3 regions of the Saccharopolyspora sp. SCSIO 74807 genome follow, and region 2 is predicted to be linked to each of the others. Evidence: riboswitches for the same ligand, from Rfam matches in the RefSeq annotation. Region 2 holds a riboswitch; each other region holds the start of a gene.
What was found. Region 2 has a riboswitch for glycine ahead of gcvT (glycine cleavage system aminomethyltransferase GcvT). Riboswitches for the same ligand answer to the same signal wherever they lie in the genome.
Positions count from the first base shown of each region.

Region 1: another riboswitch for glycine. It lies ahead of gcvH (glycine cleavage system protein GcvH); the one in region 2 lies ahead of gcvT (glycine cleavage system aminomethyltransferase GcvT).
Region 3: another riboswitch for glycine. It lies ahead of gcvP (aminomethyl-transferring glycine dehydrogenase); the one in region 2 lies ahead of gcvT (glycine cleavage system aminomethyltransferase GcvT).

Region 1 is NZ_CP146100.1:555,869-565,651, reverse strand. It holds gene V1457_RS02560 (hypothetical protein) at 1-171, opposite strand, end outside; gene ald (alanine dehydrogenase) at 520-1,635, opposite strand; gene V1457_RS02550 (glycoside hydrolase family 30 beta sandwich domain-containing protein) at 1,739-3,154, opposite strand; glycine riboswitch at 3,334-3,424, shown strand; gene gcvH (glycine cleavage system protein GcvH) at 3,565-3,939, shown strand; gene V1457_RS02540 (L-serine ammonia-lyase) at 3,966-5,327, shown strand; gene V1457_RS02535 (DUF202 domain-containing protein) at 5,403-5,729, opposite strand; gene V1457_RS02530 (YidH family protein) at 5,732-6,157, opposite strand; gene V1457_RS02525 (SSI family serine proteinase inhibitor) at 6,263-6,673, opposite strand; gene V1457_RS02520 (AMP-binding protein) at 6,855-8,525, opposite strand; gene V1457_RS02515 (MerR family transcriptional regulator) at 8,838-9,569, opposite strand.
Region 2 is NZ_CP146100.1:6,678,231-6,688,013, reverse strand. It holds gene glyA (serine hydroxymethyltransferase) at 1-823, opposite strand, end outside; gene gcvT (glycine cleavage system aminomethyltransferase GcvT) at 971-2,086, opposite strand; glycine riboswitch at 2,220-2,316, opposite strand; glycine riboswitch at 2,317-2,429, opposite strand; gene V1457_RS30530 (TetR/AcrR family transcriptional regulator) at 2,634-3,269, opposite strand; gene V1457_RS30525 (long-chain fatty acid--CoA ligase) at 3,445-5,067, shown strand; gene V1457_RS30520 (acyl-CoA dehydrogenase family protein) at 5,100-6,278, shown strand; gene V1457_RS30515 (hypothetical protein) at 6,371-6,523, shown strand; gene V1457_RS30510 (hypothetical protein) at 6,625-6,768, shown strand; gene V1457_RS30505 (Tm-1-like ATP-binding domain-containing protein) at 6,843-8,105, shown strand; gene V1457_RS30500 (phosphoenolpyruvate hydrolase family protein) at 8,102-8,932, shown strand; gene V1457_RS30495 (SRPBCC family protein) at 8,961-9,398, shown strand; gene V1457_RS30490 (NAD-dependent epimerase/dehydratase family protein) at 9,719-9,783, shown strand, end outside.
Region 3 is NZ_CP146100.1:4,314,338-4,324,120, reverse strand. It holds gene V1457_RS19790 (thioesterase family protein) at 1-213, shown strand, start outside; gene V1457_RS19785 (3-methyladenine DNA glycosylase) at 266-1,171, shown strand; gene V1457_RS19780 (HesB/YadR/YfhF-family protein) at 1,353-1,637, opposite strand; gene gcvP (aminomethyl-transferring glycine dehydrogenase) at 1,719-4,616, opposite strand; glycine riboswitch at 4,784-4,885, opposite strand; gene V1457_RS19770 (MerR family transcriptional regulator) at 5,024-5,554, opposite strand; gene V1457_RS19765 (bifunctional nuclease family protein) at 5,898-6,374, opposite strand; gene garA (glycogen accumulation regulator GarA) at 6,913-7,374, opposite strand; gene gcvH (glycine cleavage system protein GcvH) at 7,490-7,873, opposite strand; gene V1457_RS19750 (CDP-alcohol phosphatidyltransferase family protein) at 8,065-8,670, opposite strand; gene V1457_RS19745 (hypothetical protein) at 9,079-9,303, opposite strand; gene V1457_RS19740 (propionyl-CoA synthetase) at 9,722-9,783, shown strand, end outside.

The DNA of each region.
Region 1 (9,783 bases), 570 kb from region 2:
ACCGTCGAGATCGGGCTGGTGCCGGGCCAACAGCGCGCGGAGACCTTCGGTGAGGCGGCGCAGCTCGGAACGCGTCACCGGCAGCAGGGCCTCGGCGCCGCCGTCGGCGGCCACTCGGTCCAGTCGCGCCAGCCGGTCCAGGACGGCCTCGCGCATCTTCGCCTCGTCCACGGTGGGCTCCCCCGTATTCTCGGGCCCGATCGTCGGCCCTTCGCGTCCGGCCGGGTCGCGGCCGGTGCGCCGAGCGCGGGCGCCCGCGGCCGATCTTCGCGCCCTCCCATCGGCAGGTGTCCGGCCGAGCTGCACCCGGACGCGTCGAACTCACTCCTTCGGGTGGTTATCGATTCGGCTGCCGATTCGAGTCGCCGACGCGCTCCGCGTCGTCGGAAATCAGGCGTTCGTGGCCTACACTGGTGTTGGCGGCCCGCTCCCGGTGACCCCCAGGCCGGTTGAGCGGGCCGCCCCATACGTTCCGTGCAGCGCTCCGGGGCTCTCGCCCCCGTCAGTCCAGTACCCCCGTCAGTCCAGTACCGCGGACGGATCCGTCAGCGGCAGGTCGTGCGCCTCCGCGACCGCTGCGTTCACCAGCTTCCCGCCGTGCGTGTTCAGCCCGCCCGCCAGCGCCGGGTCCGCCGCGCACGCCGCGCGCCACCCGTGATCGGCGATGCGCAGCGCGTACGGCAGCGTCACGTTGGTGAGCGCGTGCGTCGAGGTGTTCGGCACCGCGCCCGGCATGTTGGCCACGCAGTAGAACAACGAGTCGTGCACCCGGTAGGTCGGGGCGTCGTGCGTGGTGGGCTCCGAATCGGCGAAGCAGCCGCCCTGGTCGACCGCCACGTCCACCAGCACGCTGCCCGGCTTCATCCGCGACACCAGCTCGTTCGAGACGAGCTTCGGGGCTTTCGCGCCGGGGATCAGCACCGCGCCGATCACCAGGTCGGCCGCCTGCACCGCGGATTCCACGGTGTACCGGTTCGAGGCCACGGTGCGGATGCCGCCGCGGTAGTCGCGGTCGATGTCGCGCAGCTTGTCGACGTTGGTGTCCAGCAGTTCCACGTCCGCGCCCATGCCGAGCGCGACGGTCGCGGCATTCAGCCCCGCGACCCCGCCGCCGATCACCACGACCCGCGCGGGCGCCACTCCGGGAACACCGCCGGGCAGGACACCCCGCCCGCCGCTGGGACGCAGCAGCGCGTAGGAGCCGACCTGCGGGGCCAGCCTGCCTGCGACCTCGCTCATCGGCGCCAGCAGCGGCAGGTTCCCGCCGGGTGCCTGCACGGTCTCGTAGGCGATGCCGGTGACCCCGGCGCGCATCAGCGCCCCGGTCAGCTCGGCCGATGCGGCCAGGTGCAGGTAGGTGAACAGCAGTTGCCCCTCGCGCAGCCGCGGGTACTCCTCCGGTACCGGCTCCTTCACCTTGAGCACCAGTTCGCCCGCTGCCCACGCCTCGTCCGCCGAACCGACCAGCTCCGCCCCCGCCGCGAGGTAGTCCTCGTCCGGGATCGACGAGCCGGACCCCGCGCCGGCCTGCACGAACACCTCGTGGCCGTGTGCGCGCAGCTCGTGCACGCCTGCCGGGGTGCACGCCACTCGGTACTCGTGGTTCTTGATCTCTTGCGGCACCGCGATCTTCACCCGTGCTCCCTTCCGCGTGGCTGCCACCATCCTCCGCCGGTACGCCGCGCCCGTGCTCGTCGCCGCGGTGCCATCGGCGCGGTGGACGCGCCGCGCGAAGGGCTCAGCCCGGCCAGCTGAAGGTCGCCAGCCCGCCCGCGGGCAACGTGTAGTCGAAGGCGCGGTTCTGCGCGGACACGGTGAAGGTCTGCTCGCCACCGGTCGGGTTGTGCGCGATCAGCGCGATGGAGCCGTCGGGGTTGCGGAACGCGGCGTTGCGGACTTCGCCGAGGTCGTTCGAGCCGACCCGGACGGCCCCCGGCCGCACGAACTTGCTGGCGTGCCCGAGCGCGTAGTACTCCGCGTTGTAGCGCACGTCCCCGCCATCGACGGTCGTCACGCCGGTGCAGTCGGTGCAGGCGCCGTCCAGGACCGGCCCGTGCGCGGGATCCAGCGCCAGGTTCCACAGCAGCACGCTGCTCGCGTGGTTCCGGGTGCCGCCGATGATCAGGTTGTCGGCCTGCCAGGCCAATGTGTCGCGGAAGGTGTTCGCGGGGTCGGCTGATTCGGTGCCGGAGCACTCCGTCAGGTGGATCTCGGCGTCCGGATGCGCTTCGTGCACCGCGGACTGCGCCGACGGGTCGCCGCCGTAGCAGTGGAACGCCGCGCCGTCGGTGTACTGCGCGGCGGCATCGAGGACCTGGTTCGGGTAGTCGACGTCGTCCCAGTTGTGGTCGTAGGCGAACACCTCGGTCCCCAGCCCGGCCTGCTCGAGCTTCGGCCCGAGGTCGTTGCGGACGAACGCGGCCTGCGCGTCCGGTGCCATCGGGCTGCCCGGGTACGACTCCTGCGTGTTCAGCGGCTCGTTCTGCGGGGTCAGCGCATCGATCGGCACACCAGCCCGCTGGTACGCCTGCACGAACTTCACCAGGTAGTCGGCGAACACCTGGTAGTTCTGCGCGGGCAGTTCGCCGCCGATCATCGAGCCGCCGGATTTCATCCAGCCCGGCGCGCTCCACGGCGTGGCGACCGCGTTCAGCTCCGGCGAGAGTTCCTTCGCGCGCCGCAGCAGCGGCAGGATGTCGGCCTCGTCGTGCGCGATGGAGAACTCGGACAGGTCGTAGTCGTCCTGGCCCGGAGGCACCTCGTCGTAGCTGTAGACCTCGCGCGCGAAGTCCGAGGCGCCGATCACCTGCCGCACCGCGGTCAGCCCGATGCCCTCGCGCTGGTCGAACAGCTCGGTCAGCAGTTCGTCGCGCCGCGGCGAGGCGTTCATCAACGCCGCCGACGAGTCGGTCAGCGCCGCACCGAACCCGGTCATGGTCTGGTGGGTCTCGCCCGGATCGACGGTGATCGTGCGATGCCCGCCGCCCGAGCCGAACTCGACGTCCGGCTGGCGCGCGAGCAGCTGCCCGCCGTCCTGAGTGGTCAGCCACACGCCGACCGACGGCTCGGCGTGCGCCGCAGGCGCGAGCACGAGACCCGGCGCGAACGCCGACAACACCAGCGCAGCCAGCTTTGACCTGCGAGTTCCGCGCACCGGAACCTCCCGTCGATCGGTTCCCGACCAGGGTGGTTGAACCAATCTCGCGGTGGCTAGCGCCGTTCGGCGGCACCTGCGCACCGACCATCGGGCGTGCCCGGTCCGGTGGGAGGGGCTTTGCCAGCCGCAGCGGTGCGTTTATCGTTGCCGCACACGCGACAACCGCATACCGCCGCAGAACCCGGGCGGGAGAGACCCTGCGCAGCAGGGCGCCGAAGGAGCAAACTCTCCCCGCAAACTCTCAGGCACCATGACCGCTCGGGCGAGGCGACTCTGGAAAGCGCGCGCTCCGGCGCCGCACCCACGGTGCAAGCCGCCTGCGGCGGTGAAGCTCTCAGGTTCCGCAACAGAGGGGGAGGCCCAGGACCCGGGCACGACCGTGCCCACGACGCCCTTCAGGAGCCTCCATGTCCCTGCCCGAGCAGCTGCGCTACACCGAAGAGCACGAGTGGATCGAGGACCGCGGTGACGTGGTCCGCATCGGTGTCACGCCGTACGCGGCTGAAGCGCTCGGCGACATCGTCTACGTGCAGCTCCCGGAGACCGGGGAACGCATCGAATCCGGCCAGTCCTGCGGCGAGCTGGAATCCACCAAGTCCGTCAGCGACCTGTACGCCCCGGTGACCGGTGAGGTCGTAGCGGTCAACGAGGCCGTCGTGGACGACCCGGCGGCGGTCAACGCCGACCCGTTCGGCAACGGCTGGCTGCTCGAAGTGCGCGCGGAGAGCACCGGTGCTGTGCTCACCGCCGAGCAATACGCCGCGTTCACCAGCGGCGAGTAGCCGAGCCAGGCCGGAAGGGGCAGGCCATGGCGATCAGTGTCTTCGACCTCTTCTCGGTGGGCATCGGGCCGTCGAGCTCGCACACCGTCGGCCCGATGCGGGCGGCGGGCCGGTTCGTCGCGGGGTTGCACCGCGACGGGCTGCTCGACCAGGTGGTGCGGGTGAAGGCCGAGCTGTTCGGCTCGCTGGGCGCGACCGGGCACGGCCACGGCAGCCCGAAGGCGGTGCTGCTCGGGCTGGAAGGCCACGACCCGGAGACCGTCGAGCCGTCCTCGGTCGAGCACCGGATGGACGAGGTGCGTTCCGGCGGCGGCTTGTTGCTCAACGGTGCGCGCGAGGTCCGGTTCGACCCCGACAAGGATCTGGTGATGCACCGGCGCAAATCCTTGCCGTTGCATCCGAACGGGATGCGCTTCAGCGCGCACGGGCCGCTCGGCGAGTCCGGCCCGCTGCGCGAAGCGGTGTTCTATTCGGTCGGCGGCGGTTTCGTCGTGGACGAGGACGCCACGGGCGCGGACCGGATCAAACCGGACGAGACTCCGTTGCGGCACCCGTTCAGCACCGGTGCGCAACTGCTCGAGCAGTGCTCGGAATCCGGCGCGCGGATCAGCGACGTGATGCTGGCCAACGAGCTGTCCTGGCGATCCGAGGAACAGGTGCGCGCGGGACTGCTGCACATCTGGTCGGTCATGCAGGAGTGCGTGGAAAACGGCTCCCGCAACGACGGGGTGCTGCCCGGTGGGCTCAAGGTGCGCAGACGCGCGGCGACGCTGCGGGCGAGCCTGACCGAGCGGGACGACCCGATGGAATGGCTCACGCTGTTCGCGCTGGCGGTGAACGAGGAGAACGCCGCGGGCGGGCGGGTCGTGACCGCGCCCACCAACGGTGCAGCGGGGATCGTGCCCGCGGTGCTGCACTACTACGCGCGGTTCGTGCCGGGCGCCGACGAGGACGGCATCGTGCGCTTCCTGCTCGCGGCCGGGGCGATCGGGGTGTTGTTCAAGGAGAACGCTTCGATCTCCGGTGCCGAGGTCGGTTGCCAAGGCGAAGTCGGTTCGGCGTGCTCGATGGCCGCCGCCGGGCTCGCCGAAGTGCTCGGCGCGACGCCGGGGCAGGTGGAGAACGCCGCGGAGATCGGGGTGGAGCACAACCTCGGTCTCACCTGCGATCCGGTGGGCGGTCTGGTTCAGGTTCCGTGCATCGAGCGCAACGCGGTCGCCTCGGTCAAGGCGGTCACGGCCGCGCGGATGGCCTTGCGCGGCAACGGCAGCCACGTCGTCTCGCTGGACAAGGCGATCCGCACGATGCGCGACACCGGCCGGGACATGAAGGTCAAGTACAAGGAGACGGCCCGCGGCGGTCTCGCGGTGAACGTGATCGAGTGCTGAGCCTGCGGGGAACGGGTCGTTCACCGCAGGCCAGCGGTTCCGCTGGATGGTCCGCGGAAAAACCGCGGCGGTCCGCTACAGGATCAGCGCGTAGGCCAGTGCGGTGGCTGCGGCCACCAGGGACAGAGCGGTCACGCCGGCGTGCAGCACTCCGTCGGGGAGCGGCTCGTCCGCTCGGAGGTTGCGTTCGGCCCGCCGGTGGCGGCGCCACGCCAGGAACGCGATCACTGCTGCCACCGGCAGGAACACCGCAGCGGACACCGCGGCGGCCACTGCGCTGCGGTGCGCGATCAGCCGCAGCAGCACCGCCATCCCGGCGACGAAGGCCATGATCGTGCGCAACCACGCGAGCGTGGTGCGCTCGACCTGCAAACCGGGATCCCAGGGCTCCTCGTGCGGCACGCTCAGAACCCGGTGATCAGCAGCAGGACGAACGAAGCCACGCCGATCGCGCCGAGGCCGTAGCCGATGAACGGCGCGAGCTTCGGCGACGGCAGCGGTGCGCCGGTGCGCAACGCGCGCTCCAGCCGCACCCAGCGCCCGAACGCGGCCACGCTGCACACGACCCCCGCCAGCAGCAGCAACACCGCAAGGGCGGTGCGCAGCGGGCTGTGCGTCGCGGCCGCGGCGTTCAACGCCTCCACGCCGACCCCGGCCGCCATCAGCGCCAGCGCCGTCCGGATCCACGCCAGGAACGTCCGCTCGTTGGCGAGGGTGAAGCGGGGATCGGGTTCGGTGCCCGTGCCGTAGAGCCGCTGCGGCCACCGAGAAGCGGACGATTCCCGTTGCCCGTCCGGTCTCCCGGCGGATTCGTGCTGCTCTGCGGCCATGCCGTCACGGTAATACGTCCAGTGTGGCCAGTCGGTCGAGTAGTGGTGCCGCACACGCGAACGACCCCGCGCGAAAGCCTTGCGCGGGGTCGTCGTGCGGCGGGATCAGAAGTCGTACACCGCGCCCAGCTTCGCCGCGGCCACGCACTCGTTGCCGAACTCCTGCCGGAAGTGCACCGGCTTGCCCTGCCAGTTGCCGTGCGCGGTCGCCACGACGGGCTTGAGCACCATCGGACACGGCGTGGCCGCGTGGTTCTGGCTGAGCCGGTGGAAGTCCCCGCCCGCGTCCCGCAGGCTCGCGCAGGCGGCGTCCGCCCGCGGGTGCGTGCCGCCCGCCGGGTCGCAGCTCAGCAGCGTCGTGCGCGGGGTTTCGACGCCGTTCTCGGGTCCGACCGAGAGCGTGAAAGCGCTGCGCTCGGCCGCGTCCGGGGCCGCGTTGGCCACTCCCGCGGGCACGGACGCGGCGGTGAGCAGTGCGGTCAGCAGCAGGGTGCGGGTCAGTTTGGTGGCAGCCATGTCAGGTGCGCCTCCGGGGATTCGGGGAAGTGTCCGCTCAGATGTATCGGCACATTCCCGGTCCGAACCGCACCAATACTCAAAGATCACCGAATCGAGGTTCCCCCGGTGGCGCTTCGGTGACCATCAGTGATCAACGGCGGCGATGCCGATCGGCTGCCACCACTCGGTGGTGAGCAAGTCAGGAGTACAGCGACTCCAGCACTTCGGCGTACTTGTCGTGGATGGCGTGGCGGCGCAACCGCATCGACGGGCCGAGCTCGCCGCCCTCGGCGCCCCACGTGCGGTCCAGCAGCCGGTGCCCGCGGACCTGGCCGGACGCGTCGAGCCACGAGTTCGCCGCCCCGACCGCGCGGTCCACCTCGGCGAGCACCTCCGGGTGCCGGGCCAGTTCGGCAGGCGAGGTGCCGTCGATGCCGTGCTGCCGCGCCCATTCCGGAGCCGCTTCCTCGTCCAGCACCAGCAGCGCGACCAGGTGCGGCCGTCCGTTGCCGAAGACCAATGCGTGCCCGATCAACGGATGCGCTCGCAGCGCGTTCTCCACGACGTCGGGAGAGACGTGCTGCCCGTCGGCGTCGACGATGAGCTCGTCCTTGCGACCGGTGATCGAGAGGAAGCCGTCCGCGTCGACGCTTCCCGCGTCGCCGGTGCGCAACCAGCCGCCGGAGTCGGTGATCGAGCGGATCACCCCGTCGTCCTCGAGCCTGCCCGCGCACACCATCGGCCCGCGCACCAGCAGTTCGCCGTCCTCGGCGCGCACCTGGACACCGGGCAGCGGGCGTCCCGCGGTGCCCGGCCGGGTGCTGCCCGGGGAACCGGACGCGGTCCAGCCGGCGGTCTCGGTCAGGCCCCAGCACTCGAAGATCTCCAGGCCGCTGGCGGCGAACAGCTCCGGCACCTCCCGGTTCAGCGGCGCGGAACCGCTGGCCGCCCAAGTGGTGGCGTCGAGTCCGATCTTGGCGAGCGGATCGTGCCCGTCGGCCGAGGCGCGCAGTTTCGCCGCGAGCCGTTCCCACAACCGCGGCACGCCGACGAGCGTGTGCGGTCGGATGTCCGGCAGCGCATCGACGACCTCACTGATCCCGTTGCAGAAGTGCACGTGCGCGATGTCGTGGATGGCGCTGTACAGGCTGGTCGCGCGCTCGGCCATGTGCGCCATGGGCAGCGAGCAGACGGTGCGCGAGTGCGGCTGCGCGCCGGTGAGCCGATGCCGTGCATCGGCTGCGGCGAGCACGTTGCGGTGGGTCAGCACGACACCGGTCTGCTGTCCGAGCGGGTCCTGCGAGTACGACACGGTCACCGGATCGTCCGGTCCGACGTCGTCGGCGTGCCGCCGCACCAGCCCCGGGTCTTCGGCGAGCAGCCGTTCGCCTCCGGCGCGCAGCGCGTCCCAGGACCGGAAGCGGCGGTCCTCGTCCGGGATGGCCTGCTCGTCGAGCACGACCACGTGCTCCAGCCCTTCCGCGTCCCGCAGCGCCGCCGCGGACCTGCGCACGTGCTGGGCGTTCTCCAGCAGGAGCAGCCGAGCGCGGCTGTGCCGGGCCACGTGGCCGACGTCGCCGGTGCTGAGCGCGGGGGCGACCGCCACCGGGACGGCGCCGAGGTGCGCGAGCGCGGCATCGGCCAGCCACTGCTCGGGCCGGTTGGACATCATCAGCACCGCGGTCTGCCCCGGCCGCAGGCCGAGCGCGGCGAACCCGGCGGCCAGCGAACGCACCTCGCGCTCGGCTTCGCCCCAGGTCCAGGTGCGGTCGCCTGCGGTAAGCGCGGGCCGGTCGGGATGTTCGGCGGCGTTGCGCCCGAACAGCCGCGGAACGGTCAGCGGCGCCGCGGACTCCGCGAATGCGTCCATGCGGTGGCTCCTCCCCACTTGCGAGGTGGCCACGGTCGCGACGCGCGTGACCCAGCCGATCGAACCGCGCCGGTGGCCGTTTTGACCAGGAGCCGGACGAGTGCCGCCCGGTGCGCGGATCAGCGGTTCTCGTGCTCGTGCGTGTCGGCGTTCCGTGGGTTCTTCCGCTGCCAGGACGAAACGTTCCCGCATTCAGGTTGAATCGGCGAGCGCCTGATCCGCCGCGCCGTGGTCGCGGCGGATGCGGTGGAAGGTCTCGTCGACGGGGAGCGGTTTTCCCACAGCCCGCGGAAAACGGGCGGTAAGTCCGTTTTATTCGGGTTCCCGAACGTGCTCGCGGATCACGTTGTTGACCGCGTTCTGGAAACCGTTGACCAGGACTTGGATGGTCAGCGGCCGCAACTGGTCGGTGGCCTCCCGCACCCGCTCGCGCTCCTGCTCCGGCCTGCCCCGCTCGACGTACGGGCGCAGCACGTTCGCGGCGAACAGCTCGCGCAGTTCGACGGCGATCTGCGTGGTGTGCCGGTCCACGATGTCCTTGGCCCGCAGCAGCATCTCCAGCGGCAGGCCGAGGTCGAGGATCTGCAGCCCGACCCCGAGCATCGCGGTGTTCGGCAGCCGCACGTGGTCGAGCCCGTCGCCGGTCCGCTCCAGCACGCCCAGCGAGATCAGCTGCTCGACGAGATCGTCGTCGAGGTGCCGCCCGGCGCGCTGGTTCAGCTCGTTGCGGGAGAGGTCCTCGGTCTGATCACTGGTCCACGGCGCCAGCAGCGCCCGCTGCAGCGCGAGGTCCTCCGGCGTGGCGTCGTCGGGGATGCCTTCCAGGTGCCGTTCGATCGCGGAGAGGGTGAACCCGAGCGTCTGCAGCTCGCGGATCAGGTCCAGCCGGGCGAGGTGATCGGCGCCGTAGAGTCCGAGACGCCCGCGCAGGCGCGGTGGTGGGATCAGTCCGCGCGACGAGTAGAAGCGGACGGTGCGCACGGTGACTCCGGCGCGGGCGGCCAGTTCGTCGATGGTCAGCTCTTCGTCCGCTGTTCGGAGCATAGTGGGACACCTTACTCCTTGACCTCTGTGACACCAACGATGTAACACTAACTGCGTCGTAAATGTTCTGTCGTCGGACTCGGCGGGTGCCCGGCCAGCGGAACCGCAGGCGCCCCAGCGGGTTCCCGGACAGGTACCGGCAACCGTCGATCCGCGCGGCCGGACAGCGGCGAGGTCGGACAACGGTGTCGAAGACGGGCTTGCGCGGCGACGT
Region 2 (9,783 bases):
CCTTGCCCGCGATCACGTGCTCGAGGGGGCCGCCTTGCTGGCCGGGGAACACCGCGGAGTTGAACTTCTTGGTGAACTCGTCGTCCGCGGAGAGGATCACCCCGCCGCGCGGGCCGCCGAGGGTTTTGTGCGTGGTCGTGGTGACCACGTGCGCGTGCGGCAGCGGGTTCGGGTGCAGCCCCGCGGCGACCAGCCCGGCGAAGTGCGCCATGTCGACCATCAGGTACGCCCCGACCTCGTCGGCGATCTCGCGGAACCGGGCGAAGTCGAGCTGGCGCGGGTAGGCCGACCACCCGGCGATGATCATCTGGGGTTTGTTCTCGCGGGCCAGGCGGGCGAGTTCGTCCATGTCGACCCGGTGGTCCTGCTCCGAGACGTGGTACGGCACCACGTTGTAGAGCTTGCCGGAGAAGTTGATCCGCATCCCGTGGGTGAGGTGCCCGCCATGCGCCAGGTCCAGGCCCATGATCGTGTCACCCGGCTTGAGCAGCGCGAACATCGCCGCAGCATTGGCCTGCGCCCCCGAGTGCGGCTGCACGTTCGCGAACGACGCGCCGAAGAGCTCCTTGGCCCGATCGATCGCCAACTGCTCGACGACGTCCACGTGCTCGCAACCGCCGTAATACCGCTTGCCCGGATAGCCCTCGGCGTACTTGTTCGTCAGCACCGACCCCTGCGCCTGCAACACCGCCTGCGACGCGAAGTTCTCCGACGCGATCATCTCCAGCGTGTTCTGCTGCCGCGACAACTCAGCGCCGACCGCGGCCGCCACCTCCGGATCCACCGCCGACAGCGAATCGTTGAACAGGTCCGGTGCGGACATCGCATTGCCTCCTGTGCTCGATGTGGGCCCTGCACGTGGGCTCTGAATGTGCTCGATGGGCTCTGAATGGTGATGTGGGCCGTGCCGGATGCGGGCCGCGCTGCCCTCCGGCCGGCGTGGGCGTGCGGGCATCTCGCCCGCGGGTGGTCAGTTCGACCGTCGGTAGAACGGCAGCTCGACGACCTGCACGTCGATGCTCCTGCCGCGGATGTCGACCTTCAGCTCGGTGCCGGGCGCGCTGTGCGCGCGGTCCACGTAAGCCATCCCGATCGGATGTCCCAGCGTGGGCGACGGCGCACCGCTGGTCACCTCGCCGACCTCGGCACCCGCGGCGTCCAGCACCGGGTACCCGTGCCGCGGCGCGCGGCGCGCATCGGTGCTGAGCCCGACCAGGGTGCGTTCGGTGGGCTCCTCGGCGACGCGGGCCAGCGCGGCCTTGCCGACGAAGTCACCCGGCTTGTCCAGCTTCACCACCCGCCCGAGGTTCGCGTGGAACGGGGTGAGGCCGGTGGAGAGCTCGTGGCCGTGCAGCGGCATCCCCGCCTCCAACCGCAAGGTGTCCCGGCAGGACAGCCCGGCAGGGGCCAGCTCGTGCTGCTGCCCGGACTCGGCCAGCGCGTGCCAGACCGCCGGGGCGTCGGCGGGTGAGGTGAACAGCTCGAAGCCGTCCTCACCGGTGTAGCCGGTGCGCGCCAGCATCACCTGCGCGCCCGCGACCGTGCTGCGGTAGCCGGCGAAGTACTTGACCGTGGACAGGTCCGTGTCGGTCAGCGGCGCGAGGATCTCGACGGCCTTCGGGCCCTGTACCGCGATCAGCGCGTAGTCCGCGGAAACGTCCTCGTACGCGGCGTCGAAGCCCTGCACGCGCCGTTCCAGCTCGGCGGAGACCACGTCGGCGTTCGCGGCGTTGGCGACCACCAGGTATTCCTGCTCGGCCAGCCGGTAGACGATCAGGTCGTCGAGCACGCCGCCGTCGGCGTCGCAGAGCATCGTGTAGCGGGCACGCCCGGCCGTTATGCCGGATGCCTTCGCCACCAGCGCGTAGTCCAGCGCCTCGGCGGCCTGCGGGCCGCTGATCCGGATCTCGCCCATGTGCGAGAGGTCGAACAGGCCCGCGGTGTTGCGCACCGCTTGGTGCTCGGCGGTGTCACCGGAGTAGCGCACCGGCATCTGCCAGCCCGCGAACTCGGTGAAGTGGGCGCCTAGCGCTCGGTGCACCTCGTGGAGAGGTGTCTGACGCGCGGAGGGCGGCGACGACGTCATGGTGCGGAACTCCTCCTCATCGGCACCGATCACGTCCGAGGACCGGCTGCGGCCACTTCCAGCGGAAACCATAGCCCCAGCGGAAGCTGCAGCTCGAGCACCTCGGCGGCGACGGGCGCGGTGGGCGCCGGCCGGCCTCCCCGGAGTCATTGGCCTGAGAGTTTCGCCGCGCTCGTGCGGCTTGCACCGTGGGCGAGGGATGCGGATCCCTGCTTTTCTCCGTGATCGCCTGCTGTCGTGCGGTGCGGGGCCTGAGAGTTTGGTGGGGAGGATTGCTCCTTCGGCGCTCCACGGCCGCATACCAGGGGCTCCTGGTGGGGGGAGTCTCTCCCGCACGACGTCGTCGGCGGCTGTTCAGTTGGGCTTTCGGTTGCTGGCTGACGCTACGGAGATCACGTTTCGCAGTCAACCGAACGTGAGCCCTGTCCCGTCACGAATAGTGTTCTTCGGATTCGCTGCGTAGCGGTGTCGGTGGCTTGCACGGTCGGCTGCTCGGCGGCTGCGCCGCCGGCGAGGCGAAGATCGAAAATTCAGTATTAATGATCAATCACGACGTGTTCGCTGCGACCAGCTCGAACTGCGCGCGCAGACCATCCACCAGCGCTCGCAGCGCCAGCTCGAAGCTGTCGTCGTCGATCTCCGCGGCGTGCTCGCGCAGCTTGTGCGCCTGCCGCAGGTGCGGGAACCGGTCGTCGTAGATCTCGGCGTCGTCCGGGAACCCGCCCGCGAACGAGCCCATGGCGGAGCCGACCACCAGGTACTTCGTGGAGGCCCCGATCATGGTGGCGTAGCGCGGCGGCCAGCCCGCGCTGGTCAGCCCGCCGTGCACGGCGTCGGCGCGGCTGAGCGAGGTCTCCCGCCGGGCCGGTCCCGAGGCCATGAACGGCACCAGGTTCGGATGCGCGGCCAGCGCGGCCCGGTAGGAGCGGGCCCAGCGCAGCAGCCCGGTGGTCCAGTCGGTGCCGAAACCGCTGGTGTCCACGCTGGCCATCACGCCGTTGGCGATCTCGTGCAGCAGCGCGTCCTTGGTGGCGACGTGGTTGTACAGCGAGGCGGCGCGCACGCCGAGCGCGTCGGCGAGGCGGCGCATGGACAGCGCTTCGAGGCCGTGCGAATCGATGATCTCCAGCCCGCAGGTACGGATGCGTTCGGAGGTCAGCAGCGGGCTCTTCGGCCGTCCCATCCGCGCTTCCCCCTGTTCGACGCTCCGCTCCGGGGTCTTCCCGGCACCGACAGTGTCCGGTGCTGCGCTCTTGCCGCAGCGCTCGGGGTGGTCCTAGAGTCCAAAACTAACGACGTTAGTTGCCGGGTGTCCACTTCTCGCGGGACGCCCGGCGCGTCCGGCGAGGAGGCCGCCGATGGTCAACGACGACAGTTCGATTGCGCAGCCGACGACGCCCGGCCAGCGGTCGACGACGCTGTCCCTGGCGTCCGTGCTCGCCGAGCCGGCCCGCCTGCGGCCGTCGGCGACCGCGGTCATCGAGGGCGACCAGCACGTCGGCTACGGGCAGCTGTGGGAGCAGGTCCGCGCGCACGCCGCAGCGCTGCGCGGACGGGGAGTGCAGCCCGGCGACCGGGTCGCGATCGTCGCACCCAACGTCATCGACTTCGTGCGCGCCTACTACGCCGTGCTCACCGCGGGCGCCGTCGTGGTGCCGGTGCCGCTGCTGCTGGTGCCGGACGAAGCGGCGCACCTGCTGCGCGACTCGGGCGCCAAGCTCGTCATCGGGCACACCTCGCAGCGCGCGCTGGCGGAGGAGTCCGCGCGCCGCGTCGGCGTCCCGGTGCTGACCGTCGGCCCCGGCGGCGATCCGGAGGCCTCGCCGGAAACCACCTCACTGACCGAACTGGCCGCGGCCGCCGAACCGGTGGCGTCCTTCGCGACCCGCGCCCCCGAGGACCCGGCGGTCATCTTCTACACCAGCGGAACCACGGGACGCCCCAAGGGCGCCGTGCTCACGCACCTCAACCTGGTCATGAACGCCGTGGTGAACGCCTTCGACGCGAACGACACCCGGCGCGACGACAAGGTGCTCGGCTGCCTGCCGCTGTTCCACGTGTTCGGCCAGACCGTCTCGCTGAACACCACGTTCCGCGCCGGTGCCGCGCTGGTGCTGCAACCCAAGTTCGACCCCGGCGAAGCTCTCGAGCTGATCCGGCGGCACGAAGTCACCCAGCTCAACGGAGTGCCGACGATGTACATCCGGATGCTGGAAGCCGCCGGGCCGGAAACAGCGCTGCCCAGCCTGCGGCTGTGCGTCTCCGGCGGCGCCGCGCTGCCGGTTGCGGTGCTGGAGAACTTCGAGCGGCGCTTCGGCGCGTCCATCCACGAGGGCTACGGGCTGTCCGAGACCTCGCCGACCGCCACCGTGAACCAGCCGGCGTTCGGCGCGCGCGCCGGAACCGTGGGGCACCCGCTGTGGGGCGTCGACGCCGAGGTCGCCGACCCGGACGTCGACGACCGCATCGAGCTGCTGCCCACCGGCCAGACCGGCGAGATCGTCATCCGCGGCCACAACGTGTTCGCCGGCTACCTCGGCGACCCCGCGGCCACCCGCGCCGCGGTGGTCGACGGCTGGTTCCGCACCGGCGACATGGGCCGCAAGGACGCCGACGGCTACCTGTCCATCGTGGACCGCAAGAAGGACCTGATCATCCGCAACGGCTACAACATCTACCCGCGCGAGGTGGAGGAGCTGCTGATCCGGCACCCGGCCGTCGCGCAGTGCGCGGTGATCGGCCTGCCCGACCCCGAACGCGGCGAGGAGATCTGCGCGGTCGTGGTCCCCGAACCGGGCGAGCTCGCCGACGATTCGCTGTCCGGGGCGATCCGGGCGTGGGCCGCCGAGCAGACCGCGCACCACAAGTACCCGCGCCGCGTCGTGTTCGTCGACGAACTGCCGCTCGGTCCCAGCCACAAGGTCCTCAAGCGCGAACTGCGCGAGCAGCTCACCGAGACGAACACCGCCGCTCGCGGCTGAGCCCGGGCCGGATTCGGAAAGGAACAGCACTGATGGTCGACTTTTCGCTCACCGAGGAAGAGCGGGACATCCGCGACTGGGTGCGCACCTTCGTGCAGCGCGAACTCATGCCGCTGGAGCAGGAGGTGCTGCGCCGCGAGCGCAACCACGAGCGCGGGCTGACCAAGCAAGAGCTCGGGCAGCTGCGGCAGAAGGCCCGCGACGCCGGATTCTGGGGCGTGCAGACCCCGGAGGAGTACGGCGGGATGGGGCTTTCCGCGGTGCTGACCGCGCTGATCGAGATCGAGCTGGGCCGCACGTTCGTGCCGTTCAGCTTCGGCGGCTACGCCGACAACATCCTCTACCACGCCAACGAGGACCAGCAGCGGCGCTACCTGCTGCCCACCATCGAAGGCGAGCGCAAGTCCTGCTTCGCGATCACCGAACCCGGCGCCGGATCGGACGCGAAGGACATCCGCACCACCGCCCGCAAGGAGGGCTCGGAGTGGGTGATCGACGGCGAGAAGACGTTCATCACCGGCGGCATCGACGCCGACTTCACGATGGTCTTCGCCGTCACCGACAAGGACAAGGGCGCCGACGGCGGAGTCACCTGCTTCCTCGCCGACCGGGACGCGGGCTGGAAGTCCGAGCCGATCGAGATCATGGGCGAGTGGGACCGGCAGCCCGCCGCGCTGCAGTTCGACGGCGTGCGGGTGCCGGAGGAGAACGTGCTCGGCGAGGTCGGCGGCGGCTTCAAGCTCGCCATGCAGTGGATCGGCCGCGGCCGGTACCTGCTGCCCGCCCGCGCGCTCGGCGGCTGCGAACGCATGATGGAGATGTCCATGGACTACGCGCGCAGCAGGAAGACCTTCGGCGCGCCGATCGCCGATCGCCAGGCCATCCAGTGGATGATCGCCGACTCCGCGGTGGAGATCGAATCGCTGCGCTGGCTGGTGCTGCAGGCCGCGTGGCAGTCCGACCAGGGCATGGACTCGCGGCACGCGCAGAGCATCGCCAAGCTCTACGGCGGCACCCGCGCCAACGAGATCGTGGACCGGATGATGCAGATCCACGGCGGCATGGGCTACACCCGCGAACTGCCCATCGAGCGCTGGTACCGGGACATCCGGCTGCTGCGCATCTTCGAGGGAACCGACGAGATCCAGCGCCGCACCATCGCCCGCAACCTGCTCAAGGGGCACTCGTCGGTCAGCGGTGTGCTCGGCTAGGAGCGTTCGCGGGGCTGCAGGGCTCGATCGGGTGCCCGAAATGCCGGTACCCTGTGGGTAACCGTGCCCGAACGGTCCGAGTGGGAGCGACCATGTCTCTGTTCAAGAAGGTGACCGACTTCGCCAAGAGCCCGCAGGGCAAGAAGGCGATCGACCAGGCCAAGCGCTACGCGTCCGACCCCAAGAACAAGGCGAAGATCGACCAGGTCAAGAACCGCTTCATGGGCAAGGGCAAGAGCCAGTGACCTGAGCCCGCAAGCGACGGCCCCCGGCGAAGTCCGGGGGCCGTTCTCTCGCCCGGGAAATGAGCGGCAGCGCGTGGTAGTAGGCGGTTGGCGTGGTGACGATGGTTCTGAGGTTGAACGAGGTGCACGAGCACCCGCCGCGCGAGGCCGCCGAGCGGGAAGACCGCGAGGAGCTGCGCGCCCGTGAAGTTCGCCGGTTCCTGGACGAGGACGCGGAGCTGCTGGGGTCGCTCGCCGATTGGTGATCAACGGGCTGTGTCCGGACCGCTTCGCGAAGTAGGCTTCGGCTCCGGTGGACCCCGACGGCGAAGGCGGTGCGATGGGCCGGGCGTACGTGGTGGGCACGTTCGACACCAAGGGTGCGGAGTTGCGGTACGTGGCCGGTCTGGCCGCGGCCGGCGGTGTCCGGGTCGGCACCGTCGACCTGAGCACCTCCGGCGATCCCGCCGACAACCCGGACGACGTGGACGTCTCCGCCACCGAGGTCGCGGCCGCGCACCCGCGCGGAGCCGGCGCCGTGTTCACCGGCGACCGCGGTTCCGCCGTCGCGGCGATGGCCGAGGCGTTCGAGCACTGGCTGACCGCCCGCGACGACGTCGCCGGTGTGCTGGGGCTGGGTGGCTCCGGCGGCACGGCGCTGATCACCCCGGCGATGCGCGCGCTGCCGGTCGGGGTGCCGAAGCTGATGGTCTCCACCGTGGCCGCGGGCGACGTGTCCGGCTACGTCGACGCCTCGGACATCGCGATGTTCCCGTCGGTCACCGACGTGGCCGGGCTGAACCGGATCTCCCGGCGGGTGCTGGGCAACGCCGCGCACGCGCTCGCAGGCGCGGTCCGCGACCCCGTCCCACCGGCCGATGACCTGCCCGCGGTGGCGCTGTCGATGTTCGGCGTGACCACGCCGTGCGTGACCGCGACCGCGCGCGGGCTCGGTGCCGGGTTCGACCCGCTGGTGTTCCACTCCACCGGCACCGGTGGCCGGGCGATGGAGAAGCTGGTCGACGACGGGCTGATCGCGACCGTCCTGGACATCACCACCACCGAGGTCTGCGACCTGATCGCCGGGGGAGTGATGAGCGCGGGCGAGCAGCGCCTGGACGCCATCGCCCGCACCGGCGTGCCCTACGTCGGCTCCTGCGGCGCACTGGACATGGTCAACTTCGGTGCCTTCGACACCGTCCCCGAGCAGTACCGCGAGCGGCACCTCTACCGGCACAACCCGCAGGTCACGCTGATGCGCACCACCGCGGACGAATGCCGCCGCATCGGTGAGTTCCTGGCCGCGAAGCTCAACGCCTGCTCCGGTCCGGTGCGCTTCCTGCTGCCCGAAGGCGGGCTGTCGGTGCTGGACGCGTCCGGCCAGCCCTTCCACGACCCCGCGGCCGACGAGGTGCTGTTCGAGACGCTGGAGAACGAGGTCCGGCAGCACGCCGACCGGCAGGTGCTGCGGCTGCCGCACAACATCAACGACACCGAGTTCGTCGACGCGCTGCTGCGGGAGTTCCACGCCGTGCGGGAAGCGGGCAGTCCTGCAGCAGCGGTTGGGCAGCCAGCGGGCAGGCAGACAGGAGGGCGGGAATGACGCAGTTCGACCGGGCGGCCCTGCGCCGCCGGTTCCGCGACATGGCCGAGCACGGCGAGCCGATCATCGGCGGCGGCGCGGGCACCGGCCTGTCCGCCAAGTGCGAGGAATCCGGCGGGATCGACCTGATCGTGCTGTACAACTCCGGGCGCTACCGGATGGCCGGACGCGGTTCGCTGGCCGGGCTGCTGGCCTACGGCAACGCCAACGACATCGTCGTGGAGATGGCGAGCGAGGTGCTGCCGGTGGTGCGCCGCACGCCGGTGCTGGCCGGGGTGAACGGCACCGACCCGTTCCTGCGGACCGGGCCGTTCCTGGCGAAGCTGCGCGAACTCGGGTTCGCCGGGATCCAGAACTTCCCCACGGTCGGGCTCATCGACGGCAACTTCCGGGCCAACCTGGAGGAGACCGGGATGAGCTTCCGCCAGGAGGTCGAGCTGATCGCCGAGGCGCACGAGGCGGACCTGTTCACCACGCCGTACGTGTTCTCCGCCGCCGACGCGCGCGCGATGACCCGCGCCGGTGCGGACATCATCGTCTGCCACATGGGCCTGACCACCGGCGGTTCGATCGGCGCGGAGACCGCGAACGACCTGGACGGCTGCGTGAACCTGATCGACGAGTGGTCCGCGGCCGCCGCCGAAGTGCGCGAGGACGTGCTGGTGCTGTGCCACGGCGGCCCGATCGCCACGCCGGACGACGCGGCCTACGTGCTCGGCCGCACCAAGCGCTGCCACGGCTTCTACGGCGCCAGCAGCATGGAGCGCCTGCCGGTCGAGCAGGCGCTCACCGAGCGGACCCGCGAGTTCAAGAACCTCAAGCGGTGAACCCGGCTAGAACGAGGAGGAATCTGCGATGGCGCGTGCCTACGCGAGTGCGGTGATCCCGGCCCCGGCCGAACAGGTCTGGGAGCTGGTGCGCGAGTTCAACGGGTTGCCGGACTGGCACCCGGCGATCGCCAGCAGCGAGATCGAGAGCGGCCGGTCGGCAGGCGAGATCGGCGCTGTGCGGCTGCTCGGCCTCCCCGACGGCGGCGGCGCGATCCGGGAGCGGCTGGTGGCGCTGGACGACACGGCCCGCTCCTACACCTACGACATGATCGAAGGCCCGTTCCCGATCCGCACCTACCGCAGCACCATCACGGTCTTCCCGATCACCGCAACGGGGCAGGCGTTCGTCGAGTGGTTCGGCGACTACGACACCGAGGCTGCCGAGGAGAGCAAGCTCGAGCAGACCTTCGGCGGCGGTGTGTACGCCGCGGGCCTCAAGGCACTCGTGGAGCGCTTCTCCTGAAGACTGCCGGGGGAGTGCCGGTAAGCGGCTTCGCCGCTTCAAGATGAAGAACCCGCGCACGGCTCAACGGGTGAACGGACCGCTCGACCGGCGAGGACCGGGCGAGCGGTCCGCTTGCTGCGCGGCCGGCGAGGTCGTGACCGGCCCGTTCCGCGAACGGGGACGGATGGCGCCGAAGTGCCGCGCGGGTTAGGCGCCGAGGGTTGGCAGCGGCCGGTTAGAGTCTGCGCGTGCCAAGCAGCCAGACTTCCCCCGATCGAGGCGAAAACGCCGAGTCCGCAGCAACTCTGAGTGATCAGTTTGGTTCCGCAGGCGGCGTCGTGGTCACCGGCGGCTCCGGTTTCGTCGGCCGGGCCGTGGTGCGGGCCTTCGTCGAACGCGGCAC
Region 3 (9,783 bases), 2.4 Mb from region 2:
CCGGTGCACGTGTTCGACGAACTCACCTGCGAGCTGGTGCGCAGCAAGGTCGGCACCACTTCGTACACCCTCGGCCACGAGTTCCGCCGCGGCGACGAGCTGGTCACCTTCGGCACCATGACCTTCGCCTGCCGCGCCCCGGACGGGACCAAGACCCCCATCCCGGCACGGCTCGGCGAACTCCTCGGCACGCTGCGACCCGCGACGGACTGAGCGGACCGGGGCGCGAAGGCCCGGCCCGGTCCTCGCCTATCCTGGCCGCACTATGCAAGTGCTTGCCGAGCAGGAGTGGCGCGCACGCCGAGCCGCGCATCGGCAGCGGGTGCGGCAGTGGACCGAACCGCATCGCCGCAGGCGGCGCGAGGGCATCCCGCACCCGGTGATGGACTTCCTGTTCACCTACTACTCGCACCGCCCGTCGCTGCTGGAGCGCTGGCAACCCGGCCTCGGCGTCGCGCTCGCGGGCGGCGAGGAGTTCCTGGACCGGCGCGGCTACGTCGCGCTGCCGCAAGGCGTCGCACTGTCCCCCGCGGCACGCACGGCGAAACGCCTGGACACCGCGCGTTTCGTGCGGGACCTGCTGACCGCGGTGCAAGACCGGCGGCCGTTCCTGGGCTGCTTCGGCCTGCACGAGTGGGCCATGCTGTACCGCACCACGCCGGAGGACGTGCGGCACGCTTCCTGGCCGTTGCGACTCGGGCACCGCGGCACCGATGAAGTCGTGGAGTCCATGCAGATCCGATGCAGCCACCACGACGCCTTCCGATTCTTCACCCCGCAGGCCCGGCCGCTGAATGCGCTGCAACCGACCCGCGCCGATCAGGTCGCGATGGAACAGCCGGGCTGCCTGCACAACAACATGGACCTGTTCAAGTGGGCCTACAAGCTCGACCCGCTGGTGCCGTCCGAGCTGATCGCCGACTGCTTCGACCTGGCCGCGCGCATCCGCGCGGTCGACATGCGCGCGAGCCCGTACGACCTGCGCGAACTCGGATACGAACCGATCGCGGTGGAAACGGCGGAAGGGCGCGCCGAATACGCGGCGCGGCAACGCGAATTCGCCGATGAGGCGGGCGGATTGCGCACCCGGCTGATCGAGGTCTGCGCGGGGCTGCTGGCGGCGGAAACGGCCGAGGCAGCTCGTTCCGAGTTGAGCGATTCCCAGCCCTGAAACGATTTCCGGCCCTAAAGCGGCTCCGGGTCCTAAAGGGGCTCCGGGTCCTAAAGGGGCTCCGGGCAGAAAGCGGCTTCGGTCCCTGAACAACTCCGGTTCCAAAGCGACTCCGCCCAGCGAGCCGCACTTCGATCCGAACGAAATCGGCCCGCCACCACGCGGCGGCGGGCCGATCAGCTCATTCCCGAACGGCCAGGCTCAGCTCACCGTTGTCGTCGCGCTCGGCGTCGAGGACCTTGTCCCCGAGCAGCGACGCGGCCTGCGGCTCGAGGAACACCCGGGCACCGGACTCCTCGACCACCTCGTCGTCGGCCTGCGGCTCGCTGGCGATGGCCGCCTGGAGCTCGCCCTCACCGGACGCGTTGGCGACCGGCGCGATCCGCAGCCCCGAGCTCTCGCCCGATTCACCACCGGCCAGCACGACCTTGATGACCTCGGCTGCGCTCTCGCTGATCGTGAGCATTGCTGCACTCCTCTCGGAGGCGGTCGGATGGAACCGCCCACCGTAGTGCATCCGGCCGGTCGCCCGCTCACCCCCGCGCGATCATGCCTCGTAGGCCGAAAGCGGAGGGCACGAGCACACGAGGTTGCGGTCACCGCGCGCGCCGTCGATGCGGCGAACGGCAGGCCACACCTTCGCCTCCGAGGTGCCCAGCGGGTAGGCGGCCTCGGCGCGCGTGTAGGCGTGCTCCCACGTACCGGCCAGCGCCGGGGCGGTGTGCGGCGCCTGCACCAGCGGGTTGTCGTCGGCGGGCCACTGCCCGGCGGCCACCTTGTCGATCTCCCCGCGGATGGCGATCATCGCCGCGCAGAACCGGTCGAGTTCGGCGAGGTTCTCGCTCTCGGTCGGCTCCACCATCAACGTGCCCGCGACCGGGAACGACATCGTCGGCGCGTGCAGCCCGTAGTCGGCGAGCCGCTTGGCCACGTCGTCCACGGTCACACCGCTGGACTTGGTGATCGGGCGCAGGTCCAGGATGCACTCGTGGGCGACGAACCCGCCGGAGCCGGTGTAGAGCACCGGGAAGTACTCGTCCAACCGCCGCGCCACGTAGTTGGCCGCGGCGACCGCGGTCAGCGTGGCCCGGCGCAGCCCGTCCGAACCCATCATCCGCACGTAGGCCCAGGAGATCGGCAGGATCGAGGCGCTGCCCCACGGCGCGGCGCTGATCGGGCCGACCCCGGTCTCGGGACCGGCCGCGGGCTGCAGCGGGTGGTTCGGCAGGAACGGCGCCAGGTGCGCGCGAACACCGATCGGCCCCACGCCGGGACCACCGCCGCCGTGCGGGATGCAGAACGTCTTGTGCAGGTTCAGGTGCGAGACGTCCGCGCCGAACCGGCCCATCCGGGCCAGCCCGATCAGCGCGTTGAGGTTCGCGCCGTCGACGTAGACCTGCCCGCCCGCGTCGTGCACCAGCCCGCACACCTGTTGCACGGTGTCCTCGTAGACGCCGTGCGTGGACGGGTAAGTGATCATGATCCCGGCCAGGTCGTCGCGGTGCTGCTCGACGACCTCGCGCAGGTGGTCCATCTCGATGTTGCCCTGGTCGTCGCAGCGCACCACGACCACGCGCAGCCCGGCCATCACGGCGCTGGCGGCGTTCGTGCCGTGCGCGCTGGCCGGGATCAGGCAGACGTCCCGCGCCGCCTCACCACGGCTGTGGTGGTAGGCGCGGATGGCCAGCAGACCGGCGAATTCGCCCTGGCTGCCCGCGTTCGGCTGCACGCTGACCGCGTCGTAGCCGGTGATCTCGGTCAGCCAGCGCTCCAGGTCGTGCACCACCTCGAGCAGCCCCGCCGCGTCCTGCCCGGGTGCGAACGGGTGCACCTCGGCGAACTCGGGCCAGGTCACCGGCTCCATCTCGGCGGTGGCGTTGAGCTTCATCGTGCACGAGCCCAGCGGGATCATGCTGCGGTCCAGCGCCAGGTCGGTGTCCGAGAGCTTGCGCAGGTAACGCAGCAGCGAGGTCTCCGAGCGGTGCGTGTGGAACACCGGGTGCGTCATGTAGTCGGACGTGCGCAGCAGTGCGGTGGGCAGCGCGTCGGCCGTCTCCGCGTCCAGCTCGTCCACCCCGGTCAGCGTCTCGCCACCGAACCCGAACGCGCTGAGGACCTTCAGCAGCGTCTCCCGGGTGGTGGTCTCGTCGCAGCTGAGGCCCACGTGGTCGGCGTCGATGTGGCGCAGGTTGATCCCCTCGCCGCGAGCGGCGTCGACGACCTCCGCCGCCCGGCCCGGCACCCGCGTGACGATCGTGTCGAAGAACTCCGCGTGCACGACCTCGACCCCGCCGCGGCGCAGCCGCTCGGCCAGCACCGCCGCCATCCGGTGCGCCCGCTGCGCGATGGCGCGCAGCCCGCCCGGGCCGTGGTAGACCGCGTACATCGACGACATCACGGCCAGCAGGACCTGCGCGGTGCAGATGTTGCTGGTGGCCTTCTCGCGGCGGATGTGCTGCTCACGGGTCTGCAGCGCGAGCCGGTAAGCCTGATCCCCGTCGGCGTCCACGCTCACCCCGACCAGCCTGCCGGGCAACTGCCGCTCGATGCCCTTGCGCACCGCCATGTACCCGGCGTGCGGGCCGCCGAAGCCCATCGGCACGCCGAAGCGCTGCGTCGTGCCGACCACGACGTCGGCACCGATCTCCCCCGGCGCGCGCAGCAGCGTCAGCGCCAGCAGGTCGGCGCTGACCACGGCCATCGCGCCGCGCTCGTGCACCTCGGCGATGATCGCCTCGTGGTCGCGCAGCGCGCCCGATGCGCCCGGGTAGGCCAGCAGCGCACCGAAGAAGTCCCCCTCCGGCAGGCCCTGCGGACCGGCGGAGAGGTCGGCCTCGACGATCTCGATGCCCAGCGGCTCGGCACGGGTCTCGATCACCGAACGCGTCTGCGGCATGGTGTCGGCGTCCACGACGAACCGCGGCGACTTGTTCCGTCCCGCGCGGCGCACCAGGGTCATGCCCTCGGCCGCGGCGGTGGACTCGTCCAGCATCGAGGAGTTCGAGACCGGCACCCCGGTCAGGTCCGCGACCATGGTCTGGAAGTTCAGCAGCGCCTCCAGGCGGCCCTGCGAGATCTCCGGCTGGTACGGCGTGTAGGCGGTGTACCACGCCGGGTTCTCCAGCACGTTGCGGCGGATCACCGGCGGCGTGATCGTCGGGTGGTAGCCGAGCCCGATCATCTCGGTGTGCGGCCGGTTGCGGCTCGCGCGCTCGCGCAGCTCGGCGAGCGCCTCCGCCTCCGTCGCCGGTTCCGGCAGCGCCAAGTGCAGGTCGCGCTCGCGGATGCCGGACGGCACCGCGGACTGGGCGAGTTCCTCCAGCGAGCCGACGCCGATCACGTCCAGCATCCGGGCCAGTTCGGCGGGCAGCGGCCCGACGTGGCGGTCGGCGAACGGGGTTCCGTGTTCCAGGGCGGCCAGCGGGATCCGGTCTTCGGTCGTCATCGCCACACCTCATTCATCGCAGCGGACACAGGGCGGCAGCGTTGTGTGCTGCCCTCCCCCTCTGTCACTGTCCGCATCGCGAACGCCTGAGAGCTTCGCCCGGTCGGACCGGACTTGCACCGTCGGCGGGCGCCACCTCGTCCGGTGGCACCTCTTTCCAGAGGTATCTCGCCCGTGCGGTCCAGCCGCCTGAGAGGTTGTCGGGGAGGGTTTGCTCCTTCGGCGCCGCCGGCGACCGGATCACCGGCGGACTCTCCCGCACGGGGTCTGCGATGCCTCGCACCCTACCCGATCCAGTGAGCGCCGACCGGTGCGATCTTCGTCGCGTCCGAACGTCCCACGCACCGGACGCGCTGCGCACGCACCGTGTCCACGCGAAATCCCCGGGCCGGGGCCGCCGAACCGGTTCAGCCCGTTTGCCGGTCCCGACGCCTGCGGGACAGCTCGTCATCGACGGGCTCTTCGGGGTCGGCGGTGTCGGCTCTTTCCGCCGGGAACTCGTGGATGGTGCCGGTGATCTCCCGCATCGCACCGCTGACCGCGATGCCGAACACGCCCTGCCCGCCCTGCAGCAGGTCGACGACCTCTTCCGCGGAGGTGCACTCGTAGACCGTGGTGCCGTCGCTGAACAACGTGATCTTCGCCAGGTCGCGCACCCCGCGGCCGCGCAGGTGCTCCACCGCCAGCCGGATGTTGTGCAACGAGACCCCGGTGTCCAGCAGCCGCTTGACCACCTTCAGCACCAGGATGTCCTTGAACGAGTACAACCGCTGCGAACCCGAACCGGCGGCGCTGCGGATGGACGGGCCGACCAGCTTGGTCCTGGCCCAGTAGTCGAGCTGCCGGTAGGTGATTCCGGCGATCTGGCAGGCCGCGGGTCCGCGGTAGCCGACGAGTTCGTCCGGCAGCGCGGGATCCGGCAACGCGGGGTCGGCCATCGGTTCCGGCTGCTGCGCGGAATCTTCGCCGGGTGCTCGCTCCACCACGCCTGCCTCCCCTCGTCCGGCCACCGGGGCCGGCGAACCACCGGGAACAACCGCACCGGGCGGCTGCCGCCCCGGAGCTCCCGCGACCGGGCCGCGAGCGCCCGACCTGGAAAATCACATCGGAGCAATTCGCGTTGCAACGACGGTAAGCCCACCCCGTGGGCGGGTCAACGCGACGCGCGGACGCACCCCCGCCGGGCGGACACCCCACCGGGAATTCCCCGCCACCGGGCCGGAAATGCGAACGGCTCCCGTGCCTCTCGGCAGCGGGAGCCGTCGTGGCGCACCGGGGCGGTCAGGTATCCGCGCCCCGGAAGTCCTCCGGCGAGACCGAGTCCAGGAACTCCCGGAACTTCTCGACCTCGTCCTCCTGCTCGTCCGGGATGATCAGCCCGGCTTCGTCCAGCACCGATTCGTCGGCGTGGATCGGCACCCCGACCCGCAGCGCCAGCGCGACCGAGTCGCTCGGGCGGGCCGAGACCCGCACGTCCCCGTCGAAGATCAGCTCGGCGAAGAACGTGCCCTCCTGCAGATCGGTGATCCGCACCTGCTCCAGATCCCGCCCGAGGGCGCCGATGACGTCCTTGAGCAGATCGTGGGTCAGGGGTCTGGCCGGCCGCACACCCTGCTGCTCCAGCGCGATCGCGGTGGCCTCCACCGATCCGATCCAGATCGGCAAGTACCGCTCACCGTCGGTTTCGCGCAGCAGCAGAATCGGCTGGTTGGCTGGTAGTTCCACTCGCACGCCGACGACGCGCATCTCGCTGCTCATCGTCTCATCGCCTCCTCCAGCGCGCCGAAGCGTGACATCCTTGGTCGAGGATCGCGCACCGACGCCTCCGACGCTACCCGCGATACGGCGGACACGCCTACCACTGGCCATCGCCTCCGGCCGGATTTTCCGCTCGCTGAACGGCTTTTTCCGGTTCGTACCGCCTGCTCGCCGGACCGCGCGCGAACGCCGGTGCCGCCGGTGCAGGCCCTTGTTCGTCGACCGACTCCGGTTCCGCTCGCCGGTGCCGTTCGCGATGCTGCCGAGATCGTTCGCCCGCTGCGGGCTCCGGGCGAACGGGGAGTTCCCGCGCCCTGCCGGTTGCTGCAGCGCAACGACGCCCACAGCAACGATACACCGCAGCCCCAACGGCCAACCGCTGGTCAGAGCCTCGCGGAGGGCATCGGGCGAGGACGGACCGGCGGCTCCGCACCCGGCGATCGGATGATCGCCTCCGGTGCCGCGATCGGACGATCGCCTCGGATGCCGTCGGGGCGGCGCCGTGGACGCCGCCCCGTCGCGGAACGGCCGCGGACCTTCAGCGTCCCTGGCCGCCGTCGATCGGCCCGGTCAGGAACACCAGCCGGAACTTGCCGATCTGCACCTCGTCGCCGTTGGCCAGCACCGAGGTGTCCACCGGTTCCCGGTTGACGTAGGTCCCGTTCAAGCTGCCCACGTCCACGACGACGAAGTCGCTGCCCTCGCGCCGGAACTCGGCGTGGCGACGGGAAACGGTGACGTCGTCGAGGAATATGTCGCTGTCGGGGTGCCGACCCGAGCTGGTGGTCTCCCGGTCGAGCAGGAATCGCGACCCCGCGTTCGGGCCGCGCTTGACCACCAGCAGGGCGGACCCGGCGGGCAGCGCGTCGACTCCGGAGGCCGCAGGCTCCGGAGCCGCACTCTCGGTGCTCTCCGATTCCGACAGGAACGGCCTGAAGACCGAGGTGGTCTCCGGTGACTGCTCCGGCGGAACGCCGCCGGGCCCGTCGTTCTGGCTCACCTGAGCTCTCCTCTGCGCGGATGGGTCGTGCAAGTGCGTTCCAACGTACCGCGCCGTTCCAGGTGGCAGACGCGGGAGTCCCACAACGATCCGGCCGCGGTGCGGAGATCGACGATCATGCCTGGTCGATGACGGCTTGGTAGTCCTCCGGGCCGAGCAGCGCGTCCGGCGCCGCCGGGTCGGCCAGCTTGATCTCGAGCATCCAGCCGTCGCCGAACGGCGCGGAGTTGACCAGCTCGGGCTGCTCGTCGAGCCGCTCGTTGCGGGCGACGACCTCGCCGGCGACCGGGGCGTAGATGTCCGAGACGCTCTTGGTCGACTCCACCTCGCCGATGCCGCCACCGGCCTGCACCGCCTCGCCCGCATCGGGCAGCTGGACGAACACCACGTCGCCGAGCTGCTGCTGGGCGTAGTCGGTGATGCCGACCCGGACGGTGTCCTCGCCGGTGCGCAGCACCCACTCGTGGTCTTCGGTGTACTTGATCCCTTCCGGGGCCACTTGGGTCCCGCCTTCCTGGTCGCTCGGCCGGCGGGACTTCGCAGCGCCTCCGCCTCACCCGCGATGATCGCCGCGGGCGTCGCGAGCGTAGGTCGAGGCCGCAGCGGACCGCAAGGCAGCCGCGACGTGATCAACTCCGCAGCGCGGGTGGCGCCGGCAGCGCACGCGCACTGCGGCCGGCTGCGCCGCGGTCAGGTCCGGTTCGATCTGGCCAGCCGCACGGTCGCGAAGACCTGGATCAGGTACAGCACACCGGCCCACACGTACAGCACGCCGCCCCAGCCGGTGAAGGCGTACGCCAGCGGGCGCACGACCTGCTCGAACGCGAAGTCCTCCTGCACCAGCAGCAACAGCGGGAACGCGTACATCAGGCAGAAGGTCGCGGCCTTGCCGAGGTAGTGCACCTCGGGCGGCTCGAACCCGTGCCAGCGCAGCACCGGCAAGCACAGCGTCAGCACCACGTCGCGGCCGATCAGCGCCACCGCGGCCCACCACGGGATCACGTCCCGGAGCACGAAGGCGATCAGCGTCGCGACGATGTAGAGCCGGTCGGCACCCGGGTCGAGCAGCTCGCCGACGCGGCTGTACTGGTTCAGCCAGCGGGCGAGCTTGCCGTCGAGCCAGTCGGTGGCCCCGCTGATCACCAGCACCAGCAGGGCAAGCAGGTCCTGCTGCGGCCCCAGCAGCAGCCAGAGGAACAGCGGGACACCGGCCAGGCGCAGCACGCTGAGCAGGTTCGGCCAGGTCAGCCAGGGGTCGTCCCAGACGTTCGCGGCGACCTCTTTGATGTGCGCGATGCCGGGATCGGGCGGGGCTGCGGTTTCGGCGTCATCCGGACCGGACGAGTCCGCCGGTCGCTGCGCGGAGTCGTCCGCCGGTGGCTGCGCCGCGTGCTCGCCTGGTTCGGGATGCTCGCACGCCTCGGGGTGCTCGCCCGGTTCCGATCGGTCCGGAGCCGGATGCCGGGACGGTTCCGGGGGCACCGAATCCTGCGCCCCACCCCGGCCACGCGGTCCGGCCGTGGTGCCGTCGGCGTCCTGCACCACAGCCCTCCCTGACACGGTTGTGCGATCCGCCGTACGGCGCTCACCTGCGCCTCCGGCCCGATGGACGCTCGGCGTCCACTCGCGTCAGGGTGCCACACGCCCCCGGCACCGGCCGTGGCGGCCGTGGCTGCGCCGAGCCGGGTGCGCGGGTGGCTCCGTTCAGCGACGGGCGTGGCTCCAGCCGCGCCGCTGCAGCTCGGCATCGGTGAGGAAGCGGGCGCGGCCGCGGTCGTCGACACCGGCCCAGCGCGCCCGGCCGCCCACGCCTTCGAGGACGAACGAGTGGCCGCGGCTCCACACCACGCTGCTCGGCGTGGTCGGCAGTTCACCGGCCCCACCGGAGCCGTCCGGCCCGGCTTCGCGCACCGTCGTATCCGCACTCATCACTACCTGGCACCTCCATCACGGTTGTCGGTCGCGCCGCATCCCGCGTTAGCTCCGCCGCCTCCCCTCCCGGCGAATTGTGTTCCATGGATCACCGGTCATTCGCGCAGTTCCGGGCGTGTCGCGCCAAGCGGGCGGGCGAGGGCGCCGAGCTGCACGAGCCGGTCCGCGCACCGGTTCGGCGCGGGCGAAGCGGGAGGACCGCTCGTCGCGAGGCCCGCTCGCCGCCGCAGTTCGGGGCACTCCTGCGGTCCGTTGTGGACGCTCGCCGGGGACGGCGGCACGGGTGCGGTGCCACCCGCCCAACACGGCGCGCGGCGGCGGGTATTCCGACCGGTGGCCGCAGGTTGTTGGCGCGAACGGGTGCCGTGCGGTAGGACTTCGGCACCTGAACAGCCGCACGTGGGAGGTCGTGGTCATGGGCGCCTACGCCGACGCGCACCGGCGCAGTCTGTCCGATCCGGACGGGTTCTGGCTCGA